3 regions of the Peribacillus sp. SRI_006 genome follow, and region 3 is predicted to be linked to each of the others. Evidence: riboswitches for the same ligand, from Rfam matches in the RefSeq annotation. Region 3 holds a riboswitch; each other region holds the start of a gene.
The links. Region 3 has a riboswitch for preQ1 ahead of queF (preQ(1) synthase). Riboswitches for the same ligand answer to the same signal wherever they lie in the genome.
Positions count from the first base shown of each region.

Region 1: another riboswitch for preQ1. It lies ahead of AC2YHV_RS06665 (VUT family protein); the one in region 3 lies ahead of queF (preQ(1) synthase).
Region 2: another riboswitch for preQ1. It lies ahead of queC (7-cyano-7-deazaguanine synthase QueC); the one in region 3 lies ahead of queF (preQ(1) synthase).

Region 1 is NZ_JBYCZT010000004.1:125,450-129,666, forward strand. It holds gene AC2YHV_RS06645 (alpha/beta hydrolase) at 1-124, opposite strand, end outside; gene AC2YHV_RS06650 (PadR family transcriptional regulator) at 435-755, shown strand; gene AC2YHV_RS06655 (hypothetical protein) at 741-1,022, opposite strand; gene AC2YHV_RS06660 (hypothetical protein) at 1,223-1,369, opposite strand; gene AC2YHV_RS06665 (VUT family protein) at 1,391-1,933, opposite strand; PreQ1 riboswitch class I at 1,984-2,026, opposite strand; gene AC2YHV_RS06670 (SRPBCC family protein) at 2,248-2,742, shown strand; gene AC2YHV_RS06675 (SRPBCC family protein) at 2,786-3,226, shown strand; gene AC2YHV_RS06680 (TetR/AcrR family transcriptional regulator) at 3,402-3,971, shown strand; gene AC2YHV_RS06685 (DUF4260 domain-containing protein) at 4,023-4,217, shown strand, end outside.
Region 2 is NZ_JBYCZT010000004.1:129,705-133,921, reverse strand. It holds gene pgsB (poly-gamma-glutamate synthase PgsB) at 1-473, opposite strand, end outside; gene AC2YHV_RS06710 (hypothetical protein) at 642-785, shown strand; gene AC2YHV_RS06705 (hypothetical protein) at 1,257-1,472, opposite strand; PreQ1 riboswitch class I at 2,104-2,146, shown strand; gene queC (7-cyano-7-deazaguanine synthase QueC) at 2,202-2,867, shown strand; gene queD (6-carboxytetrahydropterin synthase QueD) at 2,867-3,337, shown strand; gene queE (7-carboxy-7-deazaguanine synthase QueE) at 3,330-4,058, shown strand; gene AC2YHV_RS06685 (DUF4260 domain-containing protein) at 4,103-4,217, opposite strand, start outside.
Region 3 is NZ_JBYCZT010000003.1:119,172-123,388, reverse strand. It holds gene AC2YHV_RS04880 (aspartate kinase) at 1-972, opposite strand, end outside; gene queF (preQ(1) synthase) at 1,176-1,676, opposite strand; PreQ1 riboswitch class I at 1,781-1,826, opposite strand; gene AC2YHV_RS04870 (EamA family transporter) at 1,957-2,814, shown strand; gene AC2YHV_RS04865 (BA3454 family stress response protein) at 3,063-3,197, shown strand; partial or broken gene AC2YHV_RS04860 (YfmQ family protein) at 3,666-3,851, opposite strand; gene qoxD (cytochrome aa3 quinol oxidase subunit IV) at 4,164-4,217, opposite strand, start outside.

The DNA.
Region 1 (4,217 bases), on a different contig from region 3:
CGAGATCATTTAAGTACTTCCCTAATTTCTTCATATCTCCTGTACTTCCGGTAAACCCGTGAAGCAGAAGAACTGCTCTCTTTCCACCTATATATGTGAATGACTCAGGTGCTTTCACTTTCATCTATCTAGGACCTTCTTTCTTTGCACTTGTTGATAAATAGAATCTAAATGATTTTCGAAAAAAAATCAATTAATACCCCTTGAGTAGTGATTCTTCTATCCTATTCCGTATTTTCATTAAAACAATTAAATCATATATATAGTATCCTTACCACACTCTTCACAACTCATCCGTTCCGAAGCACATTTTACTATGATTAAATTTATTTAGCAATCGTCATTTAACCATTTTTTTTAAGAAAAGTAAAATGCACCTTGTGATACGATGTACAACGTATTACACTTTAAAAATGAAAAGGAGGAGATTTTATATGGATAAAGAATTAATGAAGGGAAGCATTGACCTCCTTTTGCTTTCACTTCTATCGCAAAAAAAGCTTTACGGCTATGAAATAACGAAAATCCTGAAGCAAATGAGCAAGGGCAACTATGAAATAAGTGAAGGCACCCTCTACCCTGCCCTTAAACGATTAGAAAAAAAAGAATTCATAAAAGGACATTGGAAAGAGTCCGAATCAGGCCGCAGGAAATATTATCATGTCACCGAAAATGGGCAAACCGAACTTGAGCGGAAACGCGAATGCTTTTTCTTCCTGGAAAAATTAGTTCGAAAAAGCTCAGAACAATTCTAAACCAAATAAAAAGCTTCCTGCACTTAATGGAACGGCCCAGGAAGCTTTTTTTGCTGTTTTACTCGTGAATTCATGCGGAACACTTAGTTTGCGCTGTTTACTCGTGAATTCGGACTGTTTACTCGTGAATTTCGCACTTTTACTCGTGAATTTCGTACTTTTACTCGTGAGTTTTGCTTTTTTACTCGTGAATTCGCTGTTTACTCGTGAGTTTTGCTCTTTTACTCGTGAGTTTCGTACTTTTACTCGTGAATTCGTACTGCACACTTAGTTCGCACGTTTACTCGTGAGTTTCGCACTTTTACTCGTGAGTTTGGACTGTTTACTCGTGAATTTTGCACTTTTACTCGTGAGTTTTGCTCTTTTACTCGTGAGTTTTGCTCTTTTACTCGTGAATTTGGACTGTTTACTCGTGAATTCGCACTGTTTACTCGTGAGTCACTTCAATCACGCAAAAAAGGACCTAATCAGGTCCTTTTTTTGTCTATTCCTTTATGCTTGCGATAATTGGCGCAGGAGAGCTTCATGCATTCCCCTTGTACATGCGGGCCATATTTTTCACGAAAGGCCTCGAGGCAATAGCATTTTTCTTCTTCTTTTTTGGTTCCATCCATCAAGTGCATCCCTCCTAGCAATTAACTGGAGACTACACGTTTCTCCAGTTCTACGTTGATTCGTCCCAACAATATGGCACCAATGGACTGAATGATCGTTTTAACGATGATTTGGCCGATGACCGCAGCGGGTACCGCTTCCCATGGCAATATATTGGCACCCAGAGGACTTAGGCCAATCACGACAAATATCACCGAATCGAAAAATCCTCCAACGATCCCGCTGTAAAACACCCTCCAACTCATCGGGAGCTTTAAACGGGTATAAATTTCCGTATCCGCTGTTTCTGCGACCACGAAGGATAAAGCGGAAGCAAACACAATCAGTAACGTATCTCCTAATAAAAATGATACACATGCAGATAAAATAAGTGCAGTGACGATGCATATATAGGTCTTTACGCGGCCGAATTTATTCTGGACCAGATCTCGGAAGATGAAGGTTCCCCCGATGAGCAATGTCCCCATCGGGATGATGAACATGCCAAAATGTAATGGCGCAAAAGCTGCTGTAACCACATTCGCCGTGATGATGGATACTAAATACAATAAAATTCTTAACATTTCTTGATTCTCCTTATACAGAAAAAACAGCACCCTAAGAAAGAGCCCTGTTCTCCTTAGTTTTTTTGAGAGGGTAGCTAGAACCTCTTCCGCCCGGGCGGATTATCATTTTCCTTATTCATCGTAGCTTGAAAGCGGTTGGAAATCAAGAAGTTTCCATACCGTCGATTTTAGTATGTTTTCGCGGTTACCGATTGATTTAGCCATTTATTTCAATGTCCCTGTTTCCCCCTTTTGCCGATTTCTGTCGCATAAAACTGCTTGACCGGCTGTATACAAAAGCCGAAAATCAAAGATAGAGTCATGTACTTTATTTGGCGAGGAGAAAAAGAATGATGAAAAAAACTACGTTTGTCTATCCTATTTATATCGCAACCACACCAGAGAAGCTTTGGGAAGCCTTGACGAGTGGTGAAGTCACGGAGAAATACCACTTCGGATTACAAGTACAGTCTGACTGGCAAGAAGGGTCGGCCGTTCAATATTTGCTGGATGATGGGCGGATTACTGATCATGGGCATGTACTTAAATGCGAGCCGTTGCACCTGCTCTCGTTTACATGGATCATGGCAGGAGACGAAACACCTCGTGAGCAGCCTACACGGGTCACTTTTGAATTACAGAAAATGGACGATTCGACTGTGAAGTTAACTCTTAGGCATGAGGAGCTATTGGAGACAGATTTCGTCTATGATGACAATACCTTTGAAGGCTTGAATAATGGATGGCCAGCCCTTTTAAGTAACCTGAAGAGCTTGCTTGAAACTGGACGGACCCTGCCGCCCATATCAGTAGACTGGGATAGTTAAACGGAGACTATAAAAACACCCTTGAAAGAGAGTTGGGTTAGTTATGGATACTCAAATAATCACGAAATTCAAGATCGTCAAGCCAACGAATGAAGTGTTTGAAGCCATAGTGAATCCTGAAAAAATCGGGAATTTCTGGTTCTCATCGAGTTCGGAAAGATGGGAAAAAGGCCGGACGCCTACATTGAGATACAACGAATACGATGCTGAAGTGGTCATTCATGTATTGGAAGTAGAGGAAAATAAGAAAATCGTGTTTGCATGGGGCGGGAATGATCAAGAAACGATTGTTGCCATTACACTAAAAGAGTTGGATAAAACGAGTACGATCATTGAAGTGAACGAATCAGGATTGAGTGAAGATGACCCTGAAATAATAAACAAAATGATCGGACAAAAAGAAGGTTGGGTATATACATTAACCTGTTTAAAGGGTTATTTAGAAAATGGCGTCACTACTTTGAGAGCATCATTAGTTTTTTAATAAATTGCATAAACCCTCAATAAACTGGGGGTTTATCCTTTGCAACACTGGTGAAACAAATGGCAAAGTTCCACTTAAAAACAGTACTTTATAGTTCAACCTAATAATTGACATTTAAAAATCCGTGAGCTATCATCCTAATTAACCAGTGGTCAATTAATAAGGAGGTGATAAAATGTCGCCAAGGAAATCGGCAGGTCAAGAATTATCCAGGGACATGGTGTTGAATGAAGCTAGAAACCTTTTTGCAGCGTTAGGGTATTCGAATGTCTCGATGAGGCAATTGGCTAAATCATTGGATTGCAGTCATGGAGCCATTTATTATCATTTTAAAAACAAGGCGGAAATATTTTATAGTTTGGTGAAAACGGATTTTTCCGTTTTAAATTCTTCAATCGATGATATCATCCTGTCAGAAAATGACCCTTCCGTAAAAATGGAAAAGATTTTATTGTGCTTCTTGGAGTTCGGTTTAACCCAACAGAATCATTATTCCATCATGTTTTTATCGAAGGAAAAAGAAATTCAGCAGTTACTCCAATTCGATTCTAATAAAACATACGAAAAGCTAATCCAGTCCTTGACGGATCTAACGGACAACAAACTGAATCCTGCATCCATTTGGTCGATTTTTCTTTCTCTTCACGGATTCATAACTTTTTACATTAATTCTGAACTATCTTATCTAGATGTAAAAGGTTTAGCCTATTTTCATGTAAAAAATATCACCAAGAACATCATATAATTTTTTCGAACATCATTGACCAATGGTCAATTAAACTTTGGAGGTTATGAAATGGTGAAGAGATTCCTTCATATTGAAGGACTTATGGTCCTTTTAGCGGTGATTTACATCTATTCGTTATATAAATTCAGCTGGTGGATTTTCCTTTTGTTGATTTTGTCCCCTGATGTTTCCATGCTGGCCTATCTAATCAATGACCGGATTGGAGCAAAGGTTTATAACGCATTCCATACTTATATCGTGTCC
Region 2 (4,217 bases), on a different contig from region 3:
GTGAAGGCTTCAGCAACCTCATCCATAGTCGGTCCCATGACATCCATATGGTCTTCCAATACATTCACGATGACCCCGATGTTTGCCTGGATCATTTTGTTTTGGAAGATTAGTTGATAGTCAGGCTGTACGGCCATGCACTCACAAACCAGTGCTTCCGTGCCTAAGTCGGCAACTTCTTTAACTACACGCCGTTGTTCTCCTATGTTGGGTCCTTCCGGGCGGCGTACAATCGGTTTTTCCTTGTCGGTAAACCAATAGATCATTCTTGCTGATGTTCCGGTTGTTTTACCTACTGTTTTGTATTTTGCTTCCTGGATCACACCTGTAATTAGACGCGTTACAGTCGATTTCCCTCGAATCCCATTCACATTCACACGTACCGGGATGGAGTCGAGACGCTTCTGATGGCGTTTTTGTTCAAAAATGCCATAGCCAAGCAAAAAGATCGCACAAATAAATATTGGTGCCATTTTTTTTAACCTCTCTTTTTTTCAAATATTTGAATTACTGAATACACACTACATGATTTTAAACTTAATAGGCAAGAGCCAATTATTCTATCGTAATATAGTTATCAACAGCTTTTTCAAATATATGTATATTAGTGTGTAATAGTATCTAATGGGATGAATTATTTTATGAGTACAAAGATATGGCTGGAAATCGAGGGAATCGAGGTTTCATTTACACTAAATTATGGAAAGTTTAATAAAGCCCCATTTCAGTCAGAATCAACATGGTTTTATGAGCATTTGAACCTAATTCATAATGGCTATATTTGAATAATATTTTTTTAAAAAAGTGAGGTTTATTACAGTTTGTTAATTGTTTATACCCATTGTTTGACATAAACGTTATAATTTTTATGCATTTGTCATTCAATGTGAAATTTTGCATCTAACGACTCAATTAGTTGAACTCTTTTGAATATGGCCAAAGATGAGTAAAAGAACACATCTCTTTTTTTTAGTATTTTCCTCGGGAATACCCATGGGTCTATAATTGACCTTTTACCTAAAAAATGAAATGAACTAAAGTTAACCCATTTCTTTTAAAAAATACCTAGTTTCTTCTATAGATATAGTGTTTATATAAGAATGAAAAATAAAAAAAGCCCAGAAGCATATCTGGGCTTTCGGCTTATATATTGTAAATGAATGGAATGGTCACGGACCTCCATAAATCATGGATAGATTTACCTTTTGTGGGTCTTGAGTTACAGCATGGGTAGCTGATAATGGAAGGAATCCAGGTTAACTTGATTTCTTTCTCTCAGAAATCTCAAGGGTGGAGTCCTTTTTACCGCCATCAATCACATAAAATCTAGGAGCTAATCTCCTTTTTTTACGTTGATTGTCAGGATTCATCTTCATATAATTTTCGTATTCTTTGCGAAAGAATTCTTCGGTTTCCCGTTGCAATGCTTTTCTTTCGTTAAAATCTGCGATGAATTTGAAAAAACGTTTCATATGAATTCCTCCTTATGGGGTTAAAAGGTCTTAGTTTAATAGTAACATATCGTTGGTGAAGTTTAACCTTTTTTTGCAATTTTGGAGTGGAAATTATGTTTTTGTGTGAATAAAGTTGTGAATGGTTTGATTCGAGAAAAAGCATGTAATGAATCCTTGCTGAGTAAGTGACCGTGCATGGTATTGAAAGGGAATGTCGGGATTTGCAGAAAGCGGGTATTGGAAGCAATGATTATTTGAGTTAAAATATTCCTTATATTCATTATACACTAAATATTCTGAAAACAAAGGAAAATATTCACTTCCAGCCGCTTTTGATAGATTTGCTTTTTTAATGGTTCATTATTGTGTATAGTTATATATTCCCCGAATTTATGAAAATGAAACTTCCCATATGTGGGAGGGAAAAAAGCAATTTCCCGCATACGGGCTTTAATGCTTTTCAAATTATTGGACCCCTTTATCGATATTTTATTCACTCTTTTTTATCGGATTTTTAATGTGATTTTTAAGTAATGAAAAGTTAACCAAATTTGCCATCAGGTCTAATGTTCACTTTACATAAACATCTTGATTTCTTATCATTTTCAAGTTACTATTGACTTGGAAAAATATAATATTCCGCGTTAAGGCGGAAGAGGTTCTAGCTACCCTCTCAAAAAAACTAAGGAGAAACAGTGCTCTATTCTTAGGGTGCTGTTTTTTTCCGTAAAAAGGAGTTTTATAGAAATGAAGAAGAAAGAAAAGGCAGTGGTTGTGTTTAGCGGAGGGCAGGACAGTACGACGTGCCTGTTTTGGGCATTGGAGAGATTTGAGGAAGTGGAAGCGGTGACGTTCGATTATAATCAGCGGCATAGCTTGGAAATCGAATGCGCTCAAAACATTGCCAAGGAATTGGGCGTGAACCACCATATCCTTGACATGTCGCTGCTGAACCAACTGGCACCGAATGCATTGACAAGAAGTGATATCGCAGTGGCGGACGGAGAAGAAGGGGAGCTGCCGTCGACGTTCGTGCCAGGGAGGAATTTGCTGTTCCTTTCGTTTGCCGGAGTGCTGGCGAGTCAGATTGGCGCTAAACATATTGTCACAGGAGTCTGTGAAACGGATTTCAGCGGATATCCTGACTGCCGCGATGTATTCATTAAATCGTTGAATGTGACCTTGAACTTATCGATGGACCAGTCATTCGTGATTGATACGCCGCTAATGTGGCTTAATAAAGAGGAAACATGGGAGCTTGCTGACCAGCTTGGCGCGTTCGACTTTGTCCGCGAAAAGACCCTGACTTGCTATAACGGAATCATCTCCGATGGCTGTGGAGATTGTCCGGCATGCAATCTGCGGAAAAAAGGGCTGGATGACTATGTAAGCAGACGGAAGGTGCTTTCATGATGTATGGTTTTAAGATAGTGGATAAACTCCAAAAAATAGATGAAGATATTCAGCGCAGCCAATTGAAGTATACAAACAAGAGGGTTCTCGTAAGTAAGGAATTCACCTTTGACGCGGCGCACCACCTGCATGACTATGAAGGGAAATGCAAGAACCTTCATGGCCACACGTATAAAGTCATTTTCGGATTGAGCGGGTATACGGATTCACGCGGGTTGATGATAGATTTTGGGGACATCAAGGATATCTGGAAAAATGAAATCGAAATCCACCTGGATCATCGTTATTTGAATGAAACCCTGCCGCTCATGAATACAACAGCTGAAAATATGGTTGTCTGGATTTATGAAAAAATGGCCGAAGCCCTTTCATTAAAAGAATATGAGGGTGCTAGAGTCGAATTTGTTCGACTTTACGAAACGCCGACAAGCTATGCCGAAGCCAGACGGGAGTGGATGGAAAGTGAGTAAACTCCCGGTAATGGAAATCTTCGGGCCGACCATCCAAGGAGAGGGAATGGTCATTGGTCAAAAAACCATGTTCGTTCGGACGGCCGGCTGCGATTATTCATGTTCCTGGTGTGATTCCGCTTTTACTTGGGATGGCACAGGTAAGGAAGATACTGTTCAGATGACTGCCGATGAAATATGGGATGAGCTGAAGCGAATTGGGGGTTCCGGTTTTTCCTTCGTGACGATATCTGGGGGAAACCCGGCCCTGCTGAAAAACCTAAACGGCTTGATAGCGATCTTACACGAAAATAAAATGAAAATAGGGGTCGAAACACAAGGGAGCCGATGGCAGGATTGGTTTCTCGATATTGATGAACTGACTATCTCACCTAAGCCGCCGAGCTCTGGAATGGACACGGACTTTACCGTGCTTGACCAAATCATCTCGAATCTTGCCAATCGAAACCCAGAAAACCATGTTTCATTGAAGATCGTCGTCTTTAACGAGGAAGATTATCAATATGCCAAACATGTACATGGGCGTTACCCGGATATTCCTTTTTATCTGCAGGTCGGCAATGACGACAGCAGGACGGCGGATGATCGTCAATTGATCAGCGGCCTATTGAAGAAGTACGAAGAGTTAATTGATAAAGTGATAGCGGATGATGAATTGAATGATGTGAAAGTCCTGCCCCAGCTGCATACCTATATATGGGGTAACAAGCGGGGTGTGTAAAGTAAAGGCAGTGTGATGTTTAATCACACTGCCTTTTAAGCTTGTTACAACCTTTGCATGTGTGTAGCTTTGAAGGATGATGTGTATTTAAGGCCATATCCAAATAAGCGATCCATTCCAATATGTGCGGTCCAAATTAAACCAATCATCACCCATGCA
Region 3 (4,217 bases):
GCCAAAACCAACTTCCCGGTTCATCAAATATTTGCTAATGTAAATACTGCAAAATCCTTTATCACTTGCAATCCCAATAACAGGCCCGTTCGTATTATCCCGTGTATTCACAATGCGGGTCCCTTGTGCCGCCGGATTGTTCGTATTTTGGATATGGACAGGTATTCCCGCCCGGAATGCAGGAATCAGCGCCTCATCATGAAATACCGAGAAACCTGCATAAGAAAGCTCACGCATCTCACGATAGGTTAGTTCCCGGATTCCCTTCGGATTGGAAACCACATTTGGATTCACCGCATAAACGGCATCCACGTCCGTAAAGTTCTCATACAAATCAGCTTTGACCCCATTAGCAAGAATCGAACCCGTAATATCGGAACCGCTTCTTGAGAAGGTTAACACATCACCATCTAACGTATATCCGAAGAATCCTGGGAATACAACGATTCCCGGCTCATCACGCAGAGCATATAACCGATCATAAGACTCTGGCAGCACCCTGGTAAATCCACCTTCATCCGTTACGATCAAGCCTGCCTTCTTCGGATTGATATACTGTGCCTCCACTCCAAGGCTTTGGAAATAACCTGCGACCAGCTTCGCATTATTATCCTCGCCACCTGCCTTCAAGGCATCCAGATAGCGCTTTGGGTTAGTTTGATTTGCATGCAGCAGCGCCATTAAATTTTCATGAATCCCTGTGATGACACTCTCGGATATATCCAACTCTTCAGCAATGCTCGCATAGCGGGATACAACATCTTCTATCAAATGCTCTCCGTTATCCCCGCGCAGCTGCTGTTCCGCAGCTTCAATCAATAAATCCGTCACCTTTATATCATCAGAATTGCGTTTTCCTGGAGCGGAAACGACCACAATCTTCCTCTCTGGATCAGAAACAACAATTTCGAATACCTTCCTCAACTGATCACCTGACGCAAGTGAACTTCCACCAAACTTTGCAACTTTCATCTCGACATCCCCTATTTTCGTAAATATTCTGTCAAAATTAACTCTCCCTATTATTACGCTTTTTCTCGAAACAATCAAGTGGAAATTCCATTATAGGAGGACATTTGTACTTTTAAAAAGGACAGAATGACAGAACCACTGATCGAAATTAGCTATAAACTAAAAAAAGACAACGGGCATATGCCCATTGTCCCTCCTATTCTTTAGCGATTATCCACGGTTTCCGGGTATAAGTCATGATTCATCAAGCGGTAATTCGCCATTTCCTCATACTTCGTACCTGGTTTCCCATAATTCGTGTAAGGGTCGATGGAAATTCCGCCTCTTGGTGTAAACTTGCCCCATACTTCAATATATTTAGGGTCCATCAATTCGATTAAATCATTCATGATGATGTTCATGCAGTCTTCATGGAAATCACCATGATTACGGAAGCTGAATAAGTAGAGTTTCAAAGACTTACTTTCCACCATTTTCACACTGGGAATATAGCTGATGTAAATGGTAGCAAAGTCCGGCTGGCCCGTGATTGGACATAAACTAGTGAATTCCGGGCAATTGAATTTGACGAAATAGTCCCGGTTCGGATGCTTGTTATCGAATGACTCAAGGATTTCAGGAGCATAGTCGAATGTATATTTTGTTCCTTGATTCCCAAGCAGTGTGATATCTTTTTTTAATTCTTCTTCTTTTCTTCCAGACATGAAAAGTCCTCCTAATCCCACATTTCAGGGAGATTCATAAAATGGGCCTCTATATAACAAAAACCATATCTCCTCAAAGATATGGTTGATTCGCGAAAAATATCAAAGCCATAGTTTTTTTAAGAGGGTGATGCTATGAACCTCTCCCGTTTATCGGGAAATATTTTAAAATTGTCATAGTAAATATAGAAAAAAATATCTAATCTGTCAATCATACATTTTAAATTTGGTTTGATTCCTAAGGGCATTCAGCTTAAAATGTAGAAGAAGTTTATCCTACATGAAGGAAGAGATTAAGTCAATGTGGATTTTTGCAGCACTCATCACGAGTTTATGTTTCGGAATCAATAACAGCATTTTTAAATGGAGCAGCGGAAAAGGGTATTCCAAGATACATATCCAATTTTTCTTTTATTTTTCAGCTTTTATTTTGTCCATTGTTTATGGAGTATTAATGGATGGTTTGCAGCTGAACTGGCTGTCCATCATGCTTGGTGCAGCAATTGGTGTACTGAACGCCAATGGTAACATCCAGATGGCAAGCGCCTTTGAAAAAGGTCCGGCAAGCTTGACATCTCCATTAATCGCAGCGAATGCCATATTCCCCATTCTCTGTGCAGCTTTAATTTTTCACGAACATATTTCTTCCTTGCAGTGGAGTGGAATCGCCTGCATGTTTATCGCTACATTAGTCATCCAATATACACCTAATGCAAAAGGTAATCATCAATATGTCCCATGGATGATGCACACATTACTCTCCATCTTATCTTTTGGTGTGCTCGGCATTCTTATGACGACATCAACACGTCTTCAATTAAACTCCCTTGATATCCTTGTATCAATGTATGGAGGCGGAATGCTTTATCTTCTTTCGGCTCTAGCCTTTAAAAAAGAAAAAATCAAGCTAAAGGAAGTCAAAATCGGTTCCTTAGTAGGCTTTTTAAGCATGATAGGCTATGGATGTTATTTCTTTGCGTTGAACACTGGCATCGCAAGCATCATTTTCCCTGTCGTCAGCCTGAACTGTTTGGTTGTCGTATTCGCTGGATGTTATATATTCAAGGAAAGACTAAAAAACTATCAAATTGCTGGTGTCCTTGCAGCATTAATCGGTATTATTTTAACTAAAATATGAATATAGTTCCTTTTAAAAAAACAACCTGGCTGTCATGTATACAAGCCAGGTCGTTTTTTAAAAAACCTGAAAATGGGGCATGTCAAAAAAAAAAGTGTTGACACTTCACTTAAAATATCAGATAATTTTGAATATTAACTCTCACGATTTTAGCTTTTGAAATGTTTGATTATCCTTCTGCTACGGGTATAAAAGAAATAGGTACAACCACCTCATTTAATTCTGAATTAGGAAAGGAAAGATGCATAATGGTAAAAGTTACAGTAACAGTTGATTTCCAAGGAAAATCTTATCAAACTAACGTCCTTGCTAAACCGGGTACTGATCATGAAGTAATTTTACAACAAGCCCTTCATCAAGTTGAAAAACAATGGAAAGCATAAAAAAGCAGGCATCGCAATAGATACCTGCTTTTTTATTCCCTTAAATACTATCCCAAATACTTTTCATATGCACGATTAACGACCCTCTTGCAATCCCCTCCTACTTAATAACACTTTTAATTGTTTTTTTCAAAAGGCACTAAAATCAAGATGCCAGTTTGTGTACCAGAATTTTTATAATGAAAAAATATCTTTGAAATGGAATTATATAAAAAGCCTTATAAAAAAGAAGGTATTTTTAAGGCCCGTCTCAGCTGTAGACAATTTAACCGTTAATTTCCACTCCAGGCACTCGCTTTCCGCGGGCGGTCCGGGAGTCTCCCCGGTGCCTTTGCGCCCGCGCGTTGTCTCCCTTGGACTCACTTTTCCCGCAGGAGTCTCGCACACCCGTTCCAATCAACTATGTTTTAACCCTTTTGTTTACAAACTCAAAGACGGTCTTTTAAGGACCGTCTTTTTAATGTTCTATTAAACTAAATTTCTTATTAATGGCATGGAACGTTCTTGGAGGCTATCGGAAAACAGACTATAAGAAATGAGCTTCTTCTTGTACCGTTTAACTACATCCACGCGGTCGCTGTAAATATATACAAATAACCTAACATCCTTTTTGCCTCTTCTAGTATCAATGACCAATGGAGTCCCACTATTATCTCCGCTACATTTATTAATTAATTAATTCTTATATAACTTTTTATATAAAAAGTGGCTGATCGTTTTCTTAGTTGATGTGTCCGTTCTATTAACGTTTTACCCCAGTAACACATTGCACTTAAACACACGGGAATGCTTCAAAAGTGAAAATCCCCATTTATAAATATAATGTTGTGAAATGGTTATACTAAACAAATGGATAGCCACATCCTTGTTAACCAAACTTCCATGAATGAAATGGATAGGCCGGTATAAGAATTAACATACAAAAAAACTGGACGTCATCAAGACGCCCAGCTTTTCCAGAATCGATTATTGGTATCCCCAAATCATTGTTAGCATTGTACCGAAAATTGTAACCAATGC